DNA from 3 places in the Lysinibacillus sp. F12 genome. Region 2 is predicted to be linked to each of the others. Evidence: riboswitches for the same ligand, from Rfam matches in the RefSeq annotation. Region 2 holds a riboswitch; each other region holds the start of a gene.

What was found. Region 2 has a riboswitch for cobalamin ahead of AC3CH7_RS00050 (hypothetical protein). Riboswitches for the same ligand answer to the same signal wherever they lie in the genome.
Region 1: it holds a riboswitch for cobalamin, as region 2 does, so the genes downstream of both, AC3CH7_RS16115 (hypothetical protein) here and AC3CH7_RS00050 (hypothetical protein) in region 2, are expected to answer to the same signal.
Region 3: it holds a riboswitch for cobalamin, as region 2 does, so the genes downstream of both, AC3CH7_RS10220 (energy-coupling factor ABC transporter permease) here and AC3CH7_RS00050 (hypothetical protein) in region 2, are expected to answer to the same signal.

What each region holds. Positions count from the first base shown of each region.
Region 1 is NZ_JBYMLP010000003.1:419,415-426,828, reverse strand. Features, by position in the region: gene AC3CH7_RS16120 (GTP-binding protein) at 1-802, shown strand, start outside; gene AC3CH7_RS16115 (hypothetical protein) at 911-1,669, opposite strand; cobalamin riboswitch at 1,902-2,085, opposite strand; gene AC3CH7_RS16110 (hypothetical protein) at 2,797-3,030, opposite strand; gene AC3CH7_RS16105 (DUF4190 domain-containing protein) at 3,264-3,527, opposite strand; gene AC3CH7_RS16100 (PH domain-containing protein) at 3,848-4,228, opposite strand; gene AC3CH7_RS16095 (hypothetical protein) at 4,330-4,458, shown strand; gene AC3CH7_RS16090 (YhfM domain-containing protein) at 4,503-4,733, shown strand; gene AC3CH7_RS16085 (ABC transporter ATP-binding protein) at 4,776-5,501, opposite strand; gene AC3CH7_RS16080 (ATP-binding cassette domain-containing protein) at 5,515-6,261, opposite strand; gene AC3CH7_RS16075 (ABC transporter permease) at 6,254-7,063, opposite strand; gene AC3CH7_RS16070 (ABC transporter permease) at 7,060-7,414, opposite strand, start outside.
Region 2 is NZ_JBYMLP010000001.1:10,161-17,574, forward strand. Features, by position in the region: gene AC3CH7_RS00045 (GTP-binding protein) at 1-164, shown strand, start outside; gene AC3CH7_RS00050 (hypothetical protein) at 273-1,031, opposite strand; cobalamin riboswitch at 1,264-1,447, opposite strand; gene AC3CH7_RS00055 (hypothetical protein) at 2,159-2,392, opposite strand; gene AC3CH7_RS00060 (DUF4190 domain-containing protein) at 2,626-2,889, opposite strand; gene AC3CH7_RS00065 (PH domain-containing protein) at 3,210-3,590, opposite strand; gene AC3CH7_RS00070 (hypothetical protein) at 3,692-3,820, shown strand; gene AC3CH7_RS00075 (YhfM domain-containing protein) at 3,865-4,095, shown strand; gene AC3CH7_RS00080 (ABC transporter ATP-binding protein) at 4,138-4,863, opposite strand; gene AC3CH7_RS00085 (ATP-binding cassette domain-containing protein) at 4,877-5,623, opposite strand; gene AC3CH7_RS00090 (ABC transporter permease) at 5,616-6,425, opposite strand; gene AC3CH7_RS00095 (ABC transporter permease) at 6,422-7,390, opposite strand; gene AC3CH7_RS00100 (ABC transporter substrate-binding protein) at 7,380-7,414, opposite strand, start outside.
Region 3 is NZ_JBYMLP010000002.1:631,033-638,446, reverse strand. Features, by position in the region: gene AC3CH7_RS10235 (energy-coupling factor ABC transporter ATP-binding protein) at 1-132, opposite strand, end outside; gene cbiQ (cobalt ECF transporter T component CbiQ) at 129-905, opposite strand; gene AC3CH7_RS10225 (energy-coupling factor ABC transporter substrate-binding protein) at 908-1,180, opposite strand; gene AC3CH7_RS10220 (energy-coupling factor ABC transporter permease) at 1,182-1,928, opposite strand; cobalamin riboswitch at 2,074-2,258, opposite strand; cobalamin riboswitch at 2,517-2,698, shown strand; gene AC3CH7_RS10215 ((2Fe-2S) ferredoxin domain-containing protein) at 2,841-3,212, shown strand; gene cobJ (precorrin-3B C(17)-methyltransferase) at 3,217-4,884, shown strand; gene AC3CH7_RS10205 (sirohydrochlorin chelatase) at 4,899-5,846, shown strand; gene cobK (precorrin-6A reductase) at 5,843-6,604, shown strand; gene AC3CH7_RS10195 (precorrin-8X methylmutase) at 6,617-7,276, shown strand; gene AC3CH7_RS10190 (cobalt-precorrin-5B (C(1))-methyltransferase) at 7,276-7,414, shown strand, end outside.

The sequences.
Region 1 (7,414 bases), on a different contig from region 2:
TCAGTTAGAAGTCCTGATTGACGTGTTATTGAAACGTTTTGCATTACACATTTCTTTTGGAGAGCCGCAAATATTATATATGGAGACAATTGGGACAACCGTTACAGGCTACGGTCATTTTGAGCCACTCAAGCATTATGCAGAGGTTCATTTATTAATGGAGCCTAATGAACGCGGAGCAGGAATTACCTTTAGTAATGCCTGTCATGCCGATGATTTATCAGTGGGCAACCAGCGTCTCGTTGAGAAGCACTTGTTTGAGCGTGATCATCACGGCTTACTCACAGGCTACGCCGTCACAGATATTCATTTTACGCTATTAACGGGGCGTGGTCACAATGAGCATACCTCTGGTGGTGATTTCCGAGAAGCTACTTTCCGAGCACTACGTCAAGGACTAGAACAAGCACAGAACATCCTGCTTGAGCCATATTATCGCTTTAAAATGAAAGCTTCCAATGATTTTATTGGCCGTATGATGACTGACATTCAACAGGCTGCCGGCACATTCGACGACCCAGACCTCACCGAAACTGACGTTGTTTTGACAGGACGTGCACCTGTAGCAACCTTTATGAGCTATAGCACAATCTTTGCTGCCTATACCAATGGGAAAGGCTCACTTACCCTCCAATTTGATGGCTATGATGTGTGTCATAATGCAGAAGAAGTAATAGCCCAGATAGGCTATGATAAAAATGCGGACCCTGAATACAGTTCTTCCAGCATTTTTTGCGCTAAAGGCAAAGGCTATACTGTCCCTTGGCAAGAGGCTCAAGCAGCCATGCACTTTCAGGGATAAGTCAAGTAAAGTATTTGCAAGGACGGTGTGTTAGGCTAATAGCCTCAGATGAAGCATGATACGCTGGCATAAATAAAACAAGCCCCCCGCTTCATGGAGGGCTTGTTTTCATATCGCACCGACAGCTTTCTTTGAGGGCTTATGGACCTGATAAGCAGGTTCAACCACCACATAGCCCTGCGTATTAGTGAAGTCGATTAAAACTTTACCAGGCTGACTTTTTAATATTTGTAGTTGATCAATTAATGTTAACAATAGCTCATGGCCGTTCCCTCGTGGATGCCAATTTAAGTGATCACCATTTAACTCCTGAACCGCATCCAGAAATTGTTTATATTCCTGCTGCGCGAATGCGATTAGTTGATCCTGATGAGAAATTTCCATTAAATCATTTATATAAGTTTCATAAAAACGTATAACAATGGAGCATAGTAAATCATTGACACGTGCAGCGCTTAACACGGGATTGGGCTCTTGTGAAAGGCGATCAAGGTTAGGCTTTGCTCGTGTTGAATCAATGCGTGTAATTAAGTGATACGGCTCCCCGTTCACCTCATATATAATAGGGTTCGTCGGCATATACATCATAAAGCTATTCGTCTTCGTTTTCAGTTGATCCGTTAACGTTGCCAGAGCAAAAAGATGGCCTTCTACCTCACCATTTCTTATCCAAATAATGTCTTTATTATATAAAATTCGCTCAAAAAAGCGGTTGTTGCGAATCAGCTTCGTTGCTAATAATTGATCAATCAGTGATTCAACCACCATTCTTGTTTTCGCTTTTTTAGCAATTTCTGTCCTTGGCTGCTTACAAATGGTCATATCTACAAAAGGCGTTTCCTGTGTTATCGTTGCATGAATATTCATCCTATGTGCATCCCCTTTGCGTACATATTTTCAAAACAAAAAGGACTTCCTTCTATGTTTGAGGAAATCCTTCGCTTTAATGTGATTCATCACACAATGCCAAACAAACCCTAAGTAAATGTGAAGGAGTTCGAAAATGAACCCTTTCATGAACTTTGGGCGTTTGACGTACTGTGACGAACAGAGCATTCTGTTTTGTCAACATGCCACCTCCTATTCCTCGTAGGTTTATGGTGTGTACTCATAACAGGCAGGTATCCTGACTCATGGTCATCGCCACTTTTCCCCTTCCCATCATTTGACAGTGGTTGCTGAAAAGTCGCTCACATTTACAGTTGCGGGACAGTGTCGGATTCACACCGACTTCCCTTTTAAGCAAATTGCACGCAATTTACACCTATTACTACACGCTATTCAATTGTCATAGGAATCGGGTGTACTCCACATTCCTATTAGATTACTAAAATCAATTGTAAAGTAGTGGATTTCTAAAGTCAAATATCACAATATTTTCCAAACCATTTCTTCACTTAATCTTACAAACTCTGAAATTCTGACAACATGTCTTCCTATTTACTTTGATAGTATGATACTTCCTCAGCTTCATGCGGGTCATCTCTTTCGAAATCCCCTCGGATTTTCTACGCAGCATAATACTGAATAGCTTCAATTTCTTTACCGCTATACGTTCTGGTCTTTTCCAACGAATCAGCAAAATGGTCGTCTTTTTCACATATTAAATCAACGACACTAGTTAATGTTTTGTCCTAATACGTCCTTTACCGAATATCTTCTTTTAACATCCGTATCACCTTCATCTATTTTTCGGCGTACATACTCGCATGAGAATAAATTTTAGCGAATGATTAACGGCTTTTAAAAAAGGAGTTACGACACTTTTATTTTAGGTTATTAGTTATGTAATATTTGATAAAATGAGTTACGAGCGCAGGGGATTCCTACGCTCATTTTTTTAACGCAAAACCGCGAGTTAAATCGGGATAAGACACTTGCATCATTTTGAAATACTAACATAAACAACCTATAAACGCACCTCAGACAAACCTATACGCACAACTACGCGATTCAACGATTCTCGCTACATCTGACAGCGTTGAGTGATGTAACTAAAGAGTAATAACTTCACCAGAGTATTGTCTTAATTGTTCAATGGCTACTGTTACGGCTACTTCCTCAGTCTCAATCAAACTCAATCCTTTTTTAATAGGACTCCAAAATTCATATCCGCAGTCTTCTTGCCACATATATACTTCTGTTGTAAAAAGACCATCTCTCCGTTTTATAATTTGAACTTTATATTGATGACTTGGAGACATTATTTCCTTTAGCATCTGTTCCATCGTTTCACCATCTTTACAAATAGTAATGTGTATAACTATTATTCTTCAAAAAGAAAAAAAGCTTTGAGCAAAATCTTAAAAACAGGGGGCTTGGGAAGGTCATGCATTTTCAACACAAAAAAAGAGGTTTATGGTGTGTATTCGTAACAGGCTGGTATCCTGACTCATGGCCATTTCCACTTTTCCTCTTCCCGTCCAACTTAAAACGGTATTTTCTAAGGTCAAATACTAAGCTAAACACCAGTAATTGAATAAAAAAGGATAATAGACAATACTGCAAAGGTTTGAATGATAATCCCGATCACGCTACAAATTAAACCAGAAATTGCCAAACCTCTGCCATTTTCATTTCTTTTAGCAATTTCCTTTGTTGCCATTCTTGATAAAACTACTCCGAAAATCCCAAGAACTAATCCAATAAATGGTACGATGATAGAAAGAATACCAAGCGTTAATGAAATGATAGATTTATTATTCATTTCAATTTTTTCAACCATTTCCCTCACCCCCCAACAATCTAATGTTACGAATCACACTTCTTCAAAAAACAGTTCCATCCATTGAATTCTAGCAATATTATTGAAATATATCTATTATTTTACAATATAAAAGGTTATGCGTAAGGTAGAACCAGTCAGCGTTTCTTTGCTAATTTCTAAGCTCTGTGCGCTTGCTCCCTAATTGGAACGGGGCGACAGCATACACCCCTCACATAGTAATTTCCCCATCCCTATTCCCCCTTTCTAAGCACAGCCAAAAAAGCCTCGCATCTATGCGGGCTTTGAATGTGATTCATGATGGTGGCTTTATTTCATCATTACGATACTAAAACATACTGCGCTAAAACACTTTGCACTTTATAAATATTGGTCGCCTTATTGAAACTTTTTTGGATAGGTAGCGAACTGCCTGATACCCATATTTTTAGCTCTGCGTCTAAATCAAATGTACCAGCCGTTTCTACTGAAAAATGAATAATATTTTTATAGGGGATCGAATGGTATTCCGTTTTCTTACCAGTAACTCCTTGCTTATCAATGAGGATTAATCGTTTATTCGTAAAAATAAATATGTCTCTAATAATTTTATAGGCATTTTTGATGGTTTCGTTTGGAATTAATAAATCTTTGACCTCCTCCTGTAATTTTTCAAAATTCACCTCGCTTGCATTGCCGATTAATCCATCAAATAAGCCCATTCTTTATCCCCTTTCAGCTTTTGTTTGTTTAATATATTATGAAGAGAACCAGGCTACGACTCCAAGTTTTGGTATTATTTTTTCTGTAAGGAGGGGGTTCATTGCGAGCATTCCTATTTATTATCATGTCCCTCCTAGCTATAGTTGTTTTAGGCTGTACGGATAAAGAGCTAGCAGTGGAAAAATGGCGAAGGTCAGCATTTCTAACGGCGAAGGATTTGACACTGTGAATACTGATTTTATCTAAGAATATGAGGATGAAGAGTCTCTTGAAATGTTCCATGAAGTCATTACTACTGCTGTGAGAAATAAGGGAATTGTTAATATGGCTACCCCTCCATATGATGTACAAGTAGTGGATATGGATGGAAACCAATATGGCTTCCATCTTTGGGTAGGGGAAATGGGGCAAAAGGGAACGTTGATGAACGTGAAGGATACCCATACGATTTATAGCATCTCTGAAGATTTGATTGCCCCACTTAGATCATTGCTGCAAGAATAAAAAACACTTTCCATTCAAATAAGGAAAGTGTTTTTGGATTAATCATACTACGGCTTGAAACAGCATTTGCGCATATCGGTCTGTAAAAGCAAAGCCACCTTCGCCTTTATGGCTCTCATCGACAATTTTACCCGACTTCATGACATAAATACGATCACACAAATAAGAAACCGCCTTTAAGTCGTGCGATATAAATAAAATGGCCATGTTTTTTTCTTTTTTTAAAGTTATTAATAAATCTATCATTTCTCGTTGAATCAAGCGATCTAAACTCGAAACAATTTCATCACAAACTAATAGTTGGGGTTCGACTAAAATCGACCTTAGTAAATTAACCCGTTGTCGCTCCCCTCCACTTAGCTCAGATGGCAGGGCTTCTAATATATCGGTTGGGAGCATCACTTTTTCTAGCATTATCTGTAGTTCGCGATCAGTCAAAGACTTATGTGCTGCCATTAGAGGCTCACGTAACAATTCCTTGACGGTCCATACTGGATTTAAGGCAGCCGTAGCATTTTGAAAAATGATTTGGCAGTTCTCATAAAAATGCGAGCGATTTTGCTTCGTCATCAATTGATTTTCAAAAAACACCGCCCCTTTTTCAGGCTTTTCTAGCTGCATTATCACTTTGGCTAAAGTACTTTTCCCACTGCCGCTTTCTCCTACGAGTCCTACGATTTCACCTTTTCCCACGGTTAGGTTTATATTCTGTAATACTTGCTGTCCTGCTTGATAGCTTTTACTAACATGATTTACATGAAGCAACAATATCAACCGCCTCCTAAAAATGATGAGCGACAAGCTGCTTCGTATATGGATGCTTGGGCTCCTTAAAAATTTCAGACATTCTCCCACTTTCTACTATTTCGCCATTTTTCATCACCAGAATAGAATCAGCCATCTTAGCAACTCCTAAATCATGCGTAATCAATAGTATCGTCGTCCCTAAGCGGGCATGGAGATTTTTTAGCAATTTGATAAATTCTTGTTGATGGAGCATATCTAGAGCAGAGGTTGGTTCATCCGCCATCAAAACGTCTGGTTCATGATAGAAGGCGCAGGCAAGCATGCAGCGTTGTAGCATGCCACCTGAAAGCTCAAATGGATAGCGATTTAACACATCCTTAGGTAGGTTTAACTCCTTTAAAATGGCTGTGATTTTATCTAAAAATTCCTCTTCCTTTTGCCCTAGCCTCGAAGCGGTCAACCTATAGAGTTGATGCTTTATTTTTTGGGTGGGTGAAAAACTATTCATTGCATCCTGAAAAATGGTAAAAAAGTGCTTTTTGCGTAGCTTCACACGCTCCGGTTCTGACATTGTCATGACATTTCTTTCATTAAATACAATGGAACCCTCCATAGTTGCTCGTGCTGGTAGCATCCCAAGCAGAGCTGAAAGGGTCGTACTTTTGCCGCTGCCACTCTCGCCAATGATAGCGGTAATTTGACCTTTAGGTACAGTAAAAGTCAAGCCTTGAATAAGGGATTTGCCGTCTAATTGAACAGCCAAATTGTCAACTTTAAACATGCGTTCGGTTCCCTCCTTGTTTGAAAGTACCTCCAATAACTTGCACACATAAAATCGTTATAAAGATTAACAGTCCAGGGAAAAGACCCATCCACCAAGCCCCCACAAGTAAATCATTTTGCGCTGTGTACAGCATTGTTCCCCATGATGGAGTAGCTGGTGGGACACCAATTCCTAAAAAGCTTAAGGAAACTTCGGTAAAAATAGCCCCAGCAAAATTAAAAATGGTTACCACAAATATCGCAGGCATACAATTACGTAATAAATGGCCAAAGAGAATTTTCCACAACGGCGTGCGGAACATTTTCGCCATCTGCACAAACTCTTGCTCCTTTAATCGGATAAATTCTGAGCGGACGATACGAGCTGTCACAAACCATCCCGTGATACCCATCACCATCGCCATATGCCACATACTGCCCTGCATCATTGCCTGTAGAGCTAGCACGATGACCAATGAAGGAATTGTTAAAAAGGCTTCGAGAATACGCATCATTACTGCATCAATGGCACCACCAAAATAACCACTTATGCCCCCATATATGATACCAATTATGCTAGATAGGACGACCGATACAATGGCAATAAATAGCGTCACCTTCCCCCCCACCAATAAGCGAGAAAGAACATCTCTACCCAACTGGTCAGTCCCTAATAAATGTGTGGCATTAGGTGCTTGATAAATTTGATTCATATCCATTACATTAGGCTCAAAAGGAGCTAATAATGAAGAAAAAATAGTCGTTGTAAAAATAAGAGCTAAAAGCACAAGCCAAAAAATCGGATATCGCTGTTTTCTCATACAAAGCCCCCTCTTCTTAATCGAGGGTTCAAACCAATCATCAGTATGTCAATGACGAATAAACAGATGACCACGACCACGCCTATGATTAAAATAGCCCCCATCAAAACGGGGAAATCTTTGAGCATGACGGATTTTACCAAAAGCTGTCCTAAGCCTGACCAACCAAATAATGTTTCGACCACAATGGAGCCTCCGAAAAATGATGGGATGGTCACCCCAACATAATTGATATAAGGAATGACAGCATTTCGTAAAATCATCCTTCGAATTTCACGTTCTGGTACTCCATTCGCGCGTGCTACTTGAACATAGTAGCTATGATTCTCTACTTTCACACTATCCTGCAAA
Region 2 (7,414 bases):
ATGGCTATGATGTGTGTCATAATGCAGAAGAAGTAATAGCCCAGATAGGCTATGATAAAAATGCGGACCCTGAATACAGTTCTTCCAGCATTTTTTGCGCTAAAGGCAAAGGCTATACTGTCCCTTGGCAAGAGGCTCAAGCAGCCATGCACTTTCAGGGATAAGTCAAGTAAAGTATTTGCAAGGACGGTGTGTTAGGCTAATAGCCTCAGATGAAGCATGATACGCTGGCATAAATAAAACAAGCCCCCCGCTTCATGGAGGGCTTGTTTTCATATCGCACCGACAGCTTTCTTTGAGGGCTTATGGACCTGATAAGCAGGTTCAACCACCACATAGCCCTGCGTATTAGTGAAGTCGATTAAAACTTTACCAGGCTGACTTTTTAATATTTGTAGTTGATCAATTAATGTTAACAATAGCTCATGGCCGTTCCCTCGTGGATGCCAATTTAAGTGATCACCATTTAACTCCTGAACCGCATCCAGAAATTGTTTATATTCCTGCTGCGCGAATGCGATTAGTTGATCCTGATGAGAAATTTCCATTAAATCATTTATATAAGTTTCATAAAAACGTATAACAATGGAGCATAGTAAATCATTGACACGTGCAGCGCTTAACACGGGATTGGGCTCTTGTGAAAGGCGATCAAGGTTAGGCTTTGCTCGTGTTGAATCAATGCGTGTAATTAAGTGATACGGCTCCCCGTTCACCTCATATATAATAGGGTTCGTCGGCATATACATCATAAAGCTATTCGTCTTCGTTTTCAGTTGATCCGTTAACGTTGCCAGAGCAAAAAGATGGCCTTCTACCTCACCATTTCTTATCCAAATAATGTCTTTATTATATAAAATTCGCTCAAAAAAGCGGTTGTTGCGAATCAGCTTCGTTGCTAATAATTGATCAATCAGTGATTCAACCACCATTCTTGTTTTCGCTTTTTTAGCAATTTCTGTCCTTGGCTGCTTACAAATGGTCATATCTACAAAAGGCGTTTCCTGTGTTATCGTTGCATGAATATTCATCCTATGTGCATCCCCTTTGCGTACATATTTTCAAAACAAAAAGGACTTCCTTCTATGTTTGAGGAAATCCTTCGCTTTAATGTGATTCATCACACAATGCCAAACAAACCCTAAGTAAATGTGAAGGAGTTCGAAAATGAACCCTTTCATGAACTTTGGGCGTTTGACGTACTGTGACGAACAGAGCATTCTGTTTTGTCAACATGCCACCTCCTATTCCTCGTAGGTTTATGGTGTGTACTCATAACAGGCAGGTATCCTGACTCATGGTCATCGCCACTTTTCCCCTTCCCATCATTTGACAGTGGTTGCTGAAAAGTCGCTCACATTTACAGTTGCGGGACAGTGTCGGATTCACACCGACTTCCCTTTTAAGCAAATTGCACGCAATTTACACCTATTACTACACGCTATTCAATTGTCATAGGAATCGGGTGTACTCCACATTCCTATTAGATTACTAAAATCAATTGTAAAGTAGTGGATTTCTAAAGTCAAATATCACAATATTTTCCAAACCATTTCTTCACTTAATCTTACAAACTCTGAAATTCTGACAACATGTCTTCCTATTTACTTTGATAGTATGATACTTCCTCAGCTTCATGCGGGTCATCTCTTTCGAAATCCCCTCGGATTTTCTACGCAGCATAATACTGAATAGCTTCAATTTCTTTACCGCTATACGTTCTGGTCTTTTCCAACGAATCAGCAAAATGGTCGTCTTTTTCACATATTAAATCAACGACACTAGTTAATGTTTTGTCCTAATACGTCCTTTACCGAATATCTTCTTTTAACATCCGTATCACCTTCATCTATTTTTCGGCGTACATACTCGCATGAGAATAAATTTTAGCGAATGATTAACGGCTTTTAAAAAAGGAGTTACGACACTTTTATTTTAGGTTATTAGTTATGTAATATTTGATAAAATGAGTTACGAGCGCAGGGGATTCCTACGCTCATTTTTTTAACGCAAAACCGCGAGTTAAATCGGGATAAGACACTTGCATCATTTTGAAATACTAACATAAACAACCTATAAACGCACCTCAGACAAACCTATACGCACAACTACGCGATTCAACGATTCTCGCTACATCTGACAGCGTTGAGTGATGTAACTAAAGAGTAATAACTTCACCAGAGTATTGTCTTAATTGTTCAATGGCTACTGTTACGGCTACTTCCTCAGTCTCAATCAAACTCAATCCTTTTTTAATAGGACTCCAAAATTCATATCCGCAGTCTTCTTGCCACATATATACTTCTGTTGTAAAAAGACCATCTCTCCGTTTTATAATTTGAACTTTATATTGATGACTTGGAGACATTATTTCCTTTAGCATCTGTTCCATCGTTTCACCATCTTTACAAATAGTAATGTGTATAACTATTATTCTTCAAAAAGAAAAAAAGCTTTGAGCAAAATCTTAAAAACAGGGGGCTTGGGAAGGTCATGCATTTTCAACACAAAAAAAGAGGTTTATGGTGTGTATTCGTAACAGGCTGGTATCCTGACTCATGGCCATTTCCACTTTTCCTCTTCCCGTCCAACTTAAAACGGTATTTTCTAAGGTCAAATACTAAGCTAAACACCAGTAATTGAATAAAAAAGGATAATAGACAATACTGCAAAGGTTTGAATGATAATCCCGATCACGCTACAAATTAAACCAGAAATTGCCAAACCTCTGCCATTTTCATTTCTTTTAGCAATTTCCTTTGTTGCCATTCTTGATAAAACTACTCCGAAAATCCCAAGAACTAATCCAATAAATGGTACGATGATAGAAAGAATACCAAGCGTTAATGAAATGATAGATTTATTATTCATTTCAATTTTTTCAACCATTTCCCTCACCCCCCAACAATCTAATGTTACGAATCACACTTCTTCAAAAAACAGTTCCATCCATTGAATTCTAGCAATATTATTGAAATATATCTATTATTTTACAATATAAAAGGTTATGCGTAAGGTAGAACCAGTCAGCGTTTCTTTGCTAATTTCTAAGCTCTGTGCGCTTGCTCCCTAATTGGAACGGGGCGACAGCATACACCCCTCACATAGTAATTTCCCCATCCCTATTCCCCCTTTCTAAGCACAGCCAAAAAAGCCTCGCATCTATGCGGGCTTTGAATGTGATTCATGATGGTGGCTTTATTTCATCATTACGATACTAAAACATACTGCGCTAAAACACTTTGCACTTTATAAATATTGGTCGCCTTATTGAAACTTTTTTGGATAGGTAGCGAACTGCCTGATACCCATATTTTTAGCTCTGCGTCTAAATCAAATGTACCAGCCGTTTCTACTGAAAAATGAATAATATTTTTATAGGGGATCGAATGGTATTCCGTTTTCTTACCAGTAACTCCTTGCTTATCAATGAGGATTAATCGTTTATTCGTAAAAATAAATATGTCTCTAATAATTTTATAGGCATTTTTGATGGTTTCGTTTGGAATTAATAAATCTTTGACCTCCTCCTGTAATTTTTCAAAATTCACCTCGCTTGCATTGCCGATTAATCCATCAAATAAGCCCATTCTTTATCCCCTTTCAGCTTTTGTTTGTTTAATATATTATGAAGAGAACCAGGCTACGACTCCAAGTTTTGGTATTATTTTTTCTGTAAGGAGGGGGTTCATTGCGAGCATTCCTATTTATTATCATGTCCCTCCTAGCTATAGTTGTTTTAGGCTGTACGGATAAAGAGCTAGCAGTGGAAAAATGGCGAAGGTCAGCATTTCTAACGGCGAAGGATTTGACACTGTGAATACTGATTTTATCTAAGAATATGAGGATGAAGAGTCTCTTGAAATGTTCCATGAAGTCATTACTACTGCTGTGAGAAATAAGGGAATTGTTAATATGGCTACCCCTCCATATGATGTACAAGTAGTGGATATGGATGGAAACCAATATGGCTTCCATCTTTGGGTAGGGGAAATGGGGCAAAAGGGAACGTTGATGAACGTGAAGGATACCCATACGATTTATAGCATCTCTGAAGATTTGATTGCCCCACTTAGATCATTGCTGCAAGAATAAAAAACACTTTCCATTCAAATAAGGAAAGTGTTTTTGGATTAATCATACTACGGCTTGAAACAGCATTTGCGCATATCGGTCTGTAAAAGCAAAGCCACCTTCGCCTTTATGGCTCTCATCGACAATTTTACCCGACTTCATGACATAAATACGATCACACAAATAAGAAACCGCCTTTAAGTCGTGCGATATAAATAAAATGGCCATGTTTTTTTCTTTTTTTAAAGTTATTAATAAATCTATCATTTCTCGTTGAATCAAGCGATCTAAACTCGAAACAATTTCATCACAAACTAATAGTTGGGGTTCGACTAAAATCGACCTTAGTAAATTAACCCGTTGTCGCTCCCCTCCACTTAGCTCAGATGGCAGGGCTTCTAATATATCGGTTGGGAGCATCACTTTTTCTAGCATTATCTGTAGTTCGCGATCAGTCAAAGACTTATGTGCTGCCATTAGAGGCTCACGTAACAATTCCTTGACGGTCCATACTGGATTTAAGGCAGCCGTAGCATTTTGAAAAATGATTTGGCAGTTCTCATAAAAATGCGAGCGATTTTGCTTCGTCATCAATTGATTTTCAAAAAACACCGCCCCTTTTTCAGGCTTTTCTAGCTGCATTATCACTTTGGCTAAAGTACTTTTCCCACTGCCGCTTTCTCCTACGAGTCCTACGATTTCACCTTTTCCCACGGTTAGGTTTATATTCTGTAATACTTGCTGTCCTGCTTGATAGCTTTTACTAACATGATTTACATGAAGCAACAATATCAACCGCCTCCTAAAAATGATGAGCGACAAGCTGCTTCGTATATGGATGCTTGGGCTCCTTAAAAATTTCAGACATTCTCCCACTTTCTACTATTTCGCCATTTTTCATCACCAGAATAGAATCAGCCATCTTAGCAACTCCTAAATCATGCGTAATCAATAGTATCGTCGTCCCTAAGCGGGCATGGAGATTTTTTAGCAATTTGATAAATTCTTGTTGATGGAGCATATCTAGAGCAGAGGTTGGTTCATCCGCCATCAAAACGTCTGGTTCATGATAGAAGGCGCAGGCAAGCATGCAGCGTTGTAGCATGCCACCTGAAAGCTCAAATGGATAGCGATTTAACACATCCTTAGGTAGGTTTAACTCCTTTAAAATGGCTGTGATTTTATCTAAAAATTCCTCTTCCTTTTGCCCTAGCCTCGAAGCGGTCAACCTATAGAGTTGATGCTTTATTTTTTGGGTGGGTGAAAAACTATTCATTGCATCCTGAAAAATGGTAAAAAAGTGCTTTTTGCGTAGCTTCACACGCTCCGGTTCTGACATTGTCATGACATTTCTTTCATTAAATACAATGGAACCCTCCATAGTTGCTCGTGCTGGTAGCATCCCAAGCAGAGCTGAAAGGGTCGTACTTTTGCCGCTGCCACTCTCGCCAATGATAGCGGTAATTTGACCTTTAGGTACAGTAAAAGTCAAGCCTTGAATAAGGGATTTGCCGTCTAATTGAACAGCCAAATTGTCAACTTTAAACATGCGTTCGGTTCCCTCCTTGTTTGAAAGTACCTCCAATAACTTGCACACATAAAATCGTTATAAAGATTAACAGTCCAGGGAAAAGACCCATCCACCAAGCCCCCACAAGTAAATCATTTTGCGCTGTGTACAGCATTGTTCCCCATGATGGAGTAGCTGGTGGGACACCAATTCCTAAAAAGCTTAAGGAAACTTCGGTAAAAATAGCCCCAGCAAAATTAAAAATGGTTACCACAAATATCGCAGGCATACAATTACGTAATAAATGGCCAAAGAGAATTTTCCACAACGGCGTGCGGAACATTTTCGCCATCTGCACAAACTCTTGCTCCTTTAATCGGATAAATTCTGAGCGGACGATACGAGCTGTCACAAACCATCCCGTGATACCCATCACCATCGCCATATGCCACATACTGCCCTGCATCATTGCCTGTAGAGCTAGCACGATGACCAATGAAGGAATTGTTAAAAAGGCTTCGAGAATACGCATCATTACTGCATCAATGGCACCACCAAAATAACCACTTATGCCCCCATATATGATACCAATTATGCTAGATAGGACGACCGATACAATGGCAATAAATAGCGTCACCTTCCCCCCCACCAATAAGCGAGAAAGAACATCTCTACCCAACTGGTCAGTCCCTAATAAATGTGTGGCATTAGGTGCTTGATAAATTTGATTCATATCCATTACATTAGGCTCAAAAGGAGCTAATAATGAAGAAAAAATAGTCGTTGTAAAAATAAGAGCTAAAAGCACAAGCCAAAAAATCGGATATCGCTGTTTTCTCATACAAAGCCCCCTCTTCTTAATCGAGGGTTCAAACCAATCATCAGTATGTCAATGACGAATAAACAGATGACCACGACCACGCCTATGATTAAAATAGCCCCCATCAAAACGGGGAAATCTTTGAGCATGACGGATTTTACCAAAAGCTGTCCTAAGCCTGACCAACCAAATAATGTTTCGACCACAATGGAGCCTCCGAAAAATGATGGGATGGTCACCCCAACATAATTGATATAAGGAATGACAGCATTTCGTAAAATCATCCTTCGAATTTCACGTTCTGGTACTCCATTCGCGCGTGCTACTTGAACATAGTAGCTATGATTCTCTACTTTCACACTATCCTGCAAAAAACGGGCAAAGATGCCCACATGCGACATCACGAGGACTATAAGCGGGAGTGCCATATGATATAAACGATCCATGAACCCTCCGTTGCCCCGCACATCATTCATTCCTGAAGATGGAAACCACCCTAATGTTATGGAAAAGACCATGATGAATACTATGCCTAGCCAAAATGGTGGTATGGCTGAGCTTGCAATACTAAAGATGGAAAGTCCGCGGTCGAGTAATGAGCCCTCCCTCATGCCAGCCTGTAAGCCTAGCCAAATAGAGGCAATCGTTACTAGAAATAACGTCAGAACAACGAGCTGTAGTGTGTTGGGTAACCGCTCAAGTAAAATCGTCAAAACAGGTCTTCCTTCTTTAGCTGAATATCCCAAATTACCTTGTAGTGCTTCACCTAACCACCGTCCATACTGTAAGAGAACAGGTTGATCGAGTCCAAAGGCTTGTTCAATACGTTCCTTCTCTGCGGTCGATAATGTTTGGGCATTGCCTCCATAATAAGCTGCTGCGGGATTACCAGGAGCGGCATGCATCATGAAAAAAGAGAGGAAGCTCACGATAATGAGGACAATTGTCCCCATTATCATTCGCTTCCCAAGCCATTTAGCGATCATTCCATTTCCACTCCTCAACATTCC
Region 3 (7,414 bases), on a different contig from region 2:
TCCTGCTCCATTATGACCGAGTATAGCGATTTTTTTCCCTTTTGGAATGTCTAGTGAAATATCTGTCAAAGCCTTTGTTCCATCTGCATAGGCATAAGACAAATTAGTCAGTTGAAAATAATATGCTGTCATGAGAAGTATCCTCCATATACGATAAGGAATAAAAAAATAGCCATCATGCCGAGCCAGTTTTTTTTATTATAGACGGCCGTTTCGTGCCAATAAACCGTTTCACCGCCACGTGCCTGCATGGCATTGTTAAGCTCTCGACTACGCTGAAACATTTCAATAAACAACGCTGCAATCAGCATAGACATCGAACGTAACCATTGCATGGGTGAATGATGGCCAAGGCGGGCTTGCTGGGCTAAATGAATTTTTTGCATGCTTTCGAAAAAAATAAAAATAAAACGATAGGTGAGTTCTACTAACTCAACTAATAAAGGAGGGAGCCTCCATTGGCGAAGCACATAACAAATCTCTTGTACAGATGTTGTTAAAATTAAAAAATATAAGCAGCTTATACTGCCGAGTACGATAAAGAATAGCTGCTGTGCGGTAGCGATACTGGCTCTCCCAATAAAAATTGTCCAGCTCGTATACGTAAATGATCCCATATGGGCTGGTAATACATGCGTTGCTGGCGCTATCGAAATTAGGATGGAGATGAGACTTGTGAATAAGAAAAATCCTGGTAGTAATAATAGCTTCGCATAGTATTTTAGTGGGATTTTCGCACCCCAAATGATAAAAGCACTCATTACAAAAAATGTAATGAGTGAAAGTCGTTCCTCTCTCATAATAAGCGTGAATAAAAGTAGTCCTAATGAAAATATCATTTTTTCTAGAGGATGAACGTACGCTAGCTTATTGAGATACGCATACTTATCAATGAGTAACATCATTCTTAACCTTCTTTATGCTTGCCACGCATATAGCCGATAAAGTAGCCGATAAAACCAGCACCAATAGCTGCTTGTAGCACGAATAATAAGCTTTCAATTTCACCACTAGGCGGTTCCCATAAACTATCAAACCATGGCTCATACTCTGCATTAATCTCTCCAATGGCAGCTTCGGCTTCACCATCAGCTCCGCCAAATTCTGCTCCCTTTTGGACGAAGAGCGGGATAATGGCCAATAGCACTACAATCGCTAATAGTAATAAATTTCGTTTCATATTAGTGCGCCTCCTTTGTAGAGAAAACACGTAAAGACTTTAATTCGCTAATATTATATTTTTTCAAGAAGTTCATGACAATAACTGTTAATATCCCTTCACTCACAGCTAACGGGATTTGTGTTAAGGCAAAAATACTTGCGAACTTTGTAAATGAAGCCATAAAGCCACCGACTTCAGATGGGAAAGCAAGTGCTAATTGAATAGAAGTCACCACATATGTACCTAAATCCCCAAGCATAGCCGCAAAGAAAATAGCTAATGAAAACGATAACCCCATTTTTTGCGCCCCTTTAAATACAAAGTAGACGATAAACGGACCTACGATAGCCATCGAAAATGCATTAGCCCCTAATGTTGTGATTCCACCATGTGCTAAAAGTAAAGATTGAAATAATAAAACAATTGTCCCGATGACACTCATCGCTAACGGTCCAAATAAGACTGTTCCGAGACCTACCCCTGTTGGATGTGAACAGCTCCCTGTAACTGAAGGGATTTTTAAGGCTGATAGAACAAAGGCAAACGCACCAGACAGTCCCAGAATCATTTTTGTTTCTGGGTTTTCTTCGATTGTTTTACGAATAGAGCGCAATCCTAAAATAATAAATGGGACGGAGATTACCCACCAAAAAATAGCCCATTCGATTGGTAAAAAACCTTCCATGATATGCATGGCGAAGGCACGTTTTGGCACCATTAAAAAAGCCAATACAAAATAACTAAGTTTCCACCAAGACAGCTTCAATTTTCTTCCTCCAAACTATAAATAGATTTTTAGAATGTAGCGTGCGTAATAAAAAAAGCACTTTTCCGTTGTTGGAAAAGTGCATAGCTAAAAAAGCAAATAACATTCTCATCTGCTAAGCCGCACACCTATCCTCGTAGGATGAAACGATCACATATTTTCGGCAGGTCTCCTGGCTCTAGTTCAACACTTTATAGGTCTTCCCATCCATTGGACAGTGACATTTTCTATAAAGCTCCCTATTACAGTGGCGGGACCGCGCCGGACTTGAACCGGCTTCCCTTTTAAGTAAAATGACGAGCATTTTACACCAAAAATAGTAAGTTGTGAGATTTCACGACAAAGTGTACCACGAATTTCCATAAATATGCTATACTTTTTTATAAAAATTTTGAAATAGACTATCAATGTCGAAAATTCTGATTACTAAGGATTTTGAGAATAAAAGGGAACAACACCAATTTTAAATAACCAAAAACTCTCTGATAAAATTGATAAATTTGTCATGAATTTTTAAAGAAATATTGAAATTTTAAAATAATAAGATATGATTAAGACAGTTTTCTATTAAATATACAATTAAAAATTTCATATAAAACGTCGATAAGTGCTCGAAAAACTCGAGATAATAGGGAAATTGGTGAAAGTCCAATACAGCCCCCGCTACTGTAATAGCTGATGAAATCGCAATGCCACCTGTGCAAACTAGGGAAGGTGCGACAGTAAAATGAAGCTTAAGTCAGGAAACCTGCTTATCAGATTGTGCATGCAAACTTTTCGGAGGGAGAAGTTGAAGCAAAAGCGAGGATCTGTCTTTCAGTCTATTCGTTTTTATTTGGCTTCTACAAACCTTTACTCTTCGGGAGAGTAAAGGTTTTTCTTTTTCCAAAAGCAAAAGAGGGGAGACATAAAATGACAACGTGGAATTTAGAGGGGATGAAAACACATCTCTTTATTTGCAATGGCAGTAGCTGTATGAACAAGGATGGAGAAGAAATTACCCAAGCTATACGGGACGAAATACAGCGAAACGCACTAGATAAAGAAATACATACGACAAGAACACGCTGTAATGGACGATGTAAGGATGCTTGTGTGGTTATTGCTTACCCCCAGGGGAATTGGTACCGTGTACCATCAACGGAGCATGCTAGAACACTTGTACAGGATTTGCATCATGAATCCTTACATAACGATCATGTTTATACACTTCGGGAAGGGACATTGCAGCGAACAGCGCAAACGACAGCCATTAAAGGGATTGAAAAGGTGAAAGAGGGGTAAAAACATGGCGCAAAAAGGGAAAATTTTCGTAGTAGGCTTTGGACCTGGAGACTTTAAGCATATTACGACACGTGCAGTAGAGGCTTTACAACAAAGTGATATGATCATAGGCTATAAAACCTATGTTGAGCTGATTCAAGATTTAGTGAGTGCAAAATCTATTGTCAGTACAGGCATGACAGAAGAAGTGTCCCGTGCTCAGGAGGCAGTTCGTCAAGCAGAGGCAGGAAGTATAGTTTCGGTCATTTCGAGTGGAGATGCGGGCGTTTATGGTATGGCGGGATTAGTGTATGAAGTTTTAATTGAGCTAGGCTGGACAGAGGCAACTGGTATTGAAGTCGAGATTGTCCCGGGTATTTCAGCTATCAATTCATGTGCTAGTTTACTTGGTGCACCGATTATGCATGATGCTTGTACCATTAGTTTAAGTGACCACCTCACTCCGTGGAATTTAATTGCGAAGCGTGTGGAAGCTGCAGCAATGGCCGATTTTGTCATTGCTCTATACAATCCTAAAAGCGGTCGCCGTACAAGACAAATTGTCGAAGCACAGCGAATTCTTTTAGAATATCGTTCACCTGACACTCCAGTAGGGCTTGTGAAAAGTGCCTATCGAGAACGTCAAGAAGTGACGATGACCACATTGGCAGACATGTTGGAACATGATATCGGTATGCTGACAACCGTCATTATCGGAAACTCATCTACGTTTTTCTATGATAATAAAATGATTACGCCACGTGGCTACCAACGTAAATATACACTTGGCGAGGAAAAGCAGCCATTACGTCCACATCAACGTTTACGGGAAGAAAATGAGCCATGGGCGATGAATCAAGAGACAGGAACAGCACGCAATGACTTTGCGGCAGACCCCAATGCAGGGCGAATGAATAAACCCAGTGTAGCCGTTATGCCAAAGCCGAAAAAAACGGCACTTGAAATGGCTACAGCGGCACTTGCAATGGTAAAGGGAACAAATGCTATCAAGGTTACTCCAAAGCTTGTACAACAAAAAATAGAATCCATTTTTGAATTAGCAGTGAGCCCTGGAGTGGCCAATAAATTTTTTACACCACAGCAAATGATGACGTTAGCAGAGGTCGTAGGCGAAGATGGATCGATGGAATACACACCAGATCATCAAATCCATTTAAAAATACCTACAACTACGCCTGAACGCATCACTGAAAAATTACAGCAAGTAGGCTTTTTATTAGCACCAATTGGTGATGTATTGTCGTTGAAGGCTTGCGATTTTTGCTACGGTGAAAAAGCAGATTCCATACCATATGCGGAGGAAATTCAAGAAAAGCTTGGTGGTCTGTCTTTACCGAAAACATTAAATATTGGCTTTAATGGCTGTGGGATGGCTTGTTATCGAGCAGTATTTGACGATATTGGGATTGTCTATCGTAAAAGTAAATTTGATGTCTTTATTGGAGCGAAACCAGTCGGACGTACGGCTCATGCAGCACAGCCTGTTGTAGAAGGCTTGGAGCCTGAACAATTGATTCCTTTAATTACAGATATTATTGAAGAATATAAAGCCAATGCGCATCCAAACGAACGCTTATTTAAATACTTCAAGCGTGTGAAAAAGATATTGCATTTTACGTATCAAGATATGTCTTCCAAAATAAAAATAGAGCCAGCTCCGTGCGGCGACTAGTGAGGAGAAAAGAGATGAAAGCTATATTATTTGTTGGCCATGGTAGCCGTTTAGCAGCAGGAAATGATGAGGTACGTACATTTATCGAGCAAATGACATCTCGCATTGATGAACAATATCTAGTAGAAACATGTTTCCTAGAATTTGCTTCTCCTAACATTGAAGAAGGTATTACAAATTGTGTGAAAAAGGGTGCTACAGAGGTACATGTAATCCCGATTATATTACTTCATGCAGGTCATTCCAAGCTACATATCCCGGCAGAAATCGAGCATGCCCGTGAGCATTATCCGAATATCACATTCACATATGGTCAAACAATTGGCATTCATGAAGAAATATTTGCGATATTACAAGATCGTTTAGTTGAAATTGGATTTAATACAGAACAAGAACAGGAAGATACAGCCGTTTTATTAATTGCTCGAGGTGGCAGTGATCCTTATGCAAATGGGGACTTTTATAAAATCACACGATTGCTATGGGAAAAACTACCTGTTAAATACGTAGAAAGTGCCTTTATGGGTGTAACGGACCCACGTGTTGAAGAAGGCATTGAACGCTGCGTCAAACTAGGTGCTAAGAAAATAATCATGCTTCCTTACTTTTTATTCACTGGTATTTTAATGGAGCGTATGCATGTTATGTGTGAGAAATTCAATGAGCAATTTCCTGCATGTGAAATTCAAATTGCCAACTACTTTGGCTACCACGAACGTTTACAAAATGTTTTATTAGAGCGTATTGAGCAAGCGATGAATGGTACATCTACAGGTATGCAAGATCTTGAAGATTATCGTGCTTACGCTGCTATTCATGGACATGCACATCATCATCACCATCATGATCACGATCATGGACATGACCACCACCATCATCATCACGATCATGGACATGACCACCACCACGACCATGACCATGACCATGACCATCATCATCATGAAAAGGAGCCCGTTAAATGATTTTCATGTTAGCAGGGACGAGTGATGCAAGAAATCTGGGCCTTGAATTGCAAAGTACAGGTCATGCTGTAACTGCCACTGTTGTGACGGAATCGGCAGCCTCTAGTCTTGCTGACGTTGGCTTGCCTTCCTTAATAGGGAGACTAACAGCGGAAGAAATGGCGACTATTATAATGGAACAAGGCTTTCAATTGGTCGTAGATGCCTCTCATCCATTTGCTGAAGAGGCATCGAAAAATGCTATGGCAGCAGCTGAAAAAGCGCAAGTACCATATATCCGCTATGAACGTGCCCATGAGCATTATGCTCACCCACTTATTACAGTTGTAAAGGATTATGAAGAGGCGGCTCAGTTAGCAGCTGAAAAGCGTGGTGTCATTATGCTGACAACAGGCAGTAAAACGCTTGCTACATTTACGAAAGTTTTACAAGGCTTAGAAAACACAAGAGTCATTGCTCGTATGCTCCCACGACTTGACAATATGGAAAAATGTGAGGCGCTCGGTGTCGCACAGCGAGATATTGTAGCCATTCAAGGCCCATTTTCAAAGGAATTAAATGAAGCATTATTCCGTCAATATGGAGTGACCTTAATGATCACTAAAGAAAGCGGCAAAGTGGGCTCGGTAGACGAGAAGCTAGAGGCAGCCCTTGCCTGTTCTATAGAAACAATTCTTATTGCAAGACCCAATATTAAATATGGCCAACAATATTCCACTTTTGAAGAAGTGTTACAGGCTGTAAAACATACACTTTAGGAGGCAATAACAATGGATTTTAAAACTGATTTCAAACCATTAACAGTAGACCCAGATAAAATTTACGATTACAGTTTCTCAATTATCGCAGAAGAAATGGGGGAGCATAACTTTTCAGAGGATGAATGGAAGGTTGTGCGCCGTATTATCCATGCATCTGCTGACTTTGAGCTAGGTCGTAGCGTTATTATTACACCAGGAGCACTTGAAGCAGGTGTTAAGTCTATTCTGGCAGGGCGTCATGTAATTGCGGATGTGCAAATGATTGAAAGTGGTTCTGGTAAAAAACGTTTCCAAAAACATGGTGGCGATTTACATTGCTATATTGCGGATGAGGATGTATCTGTAGAAGCGAAAAAGCAAAATACAACGCGTGCCATTATATCGATGCAAAAAGCCTCAAAATTACATGAAGGCGGTATTTATGCTATTGGTAATGCCCCAACTGCATTACTAGAATTGATTCGTTTAATTAAGGAAGGCTTAGCAAAACCAGATTTAATTATTGGTATGCCTGTAGGTTTCGTGTCTGCGGCTGAATCGAAAGAGGAGCTGCTAAAACTTGAAGGTATTCCGTACATTACAAATGTTGGTCGTAAAGGCGGTAGTACAGTGACGGTTGCCGCATTAAATGCCATTTCACTTTTAGCGGATGAACAGGCGAAAAAATAATGGAGCGGAAGCCAAAAAAGGATCCTAAGGACATGCGTCACGGTTATACAACAGGAGCCTGTGCAACTGCAGTAACAAAGGCAGCTTTACTTGCCCTTATTACAAATGAAGAGCAAGAAACAAGCACGATTCATTTGC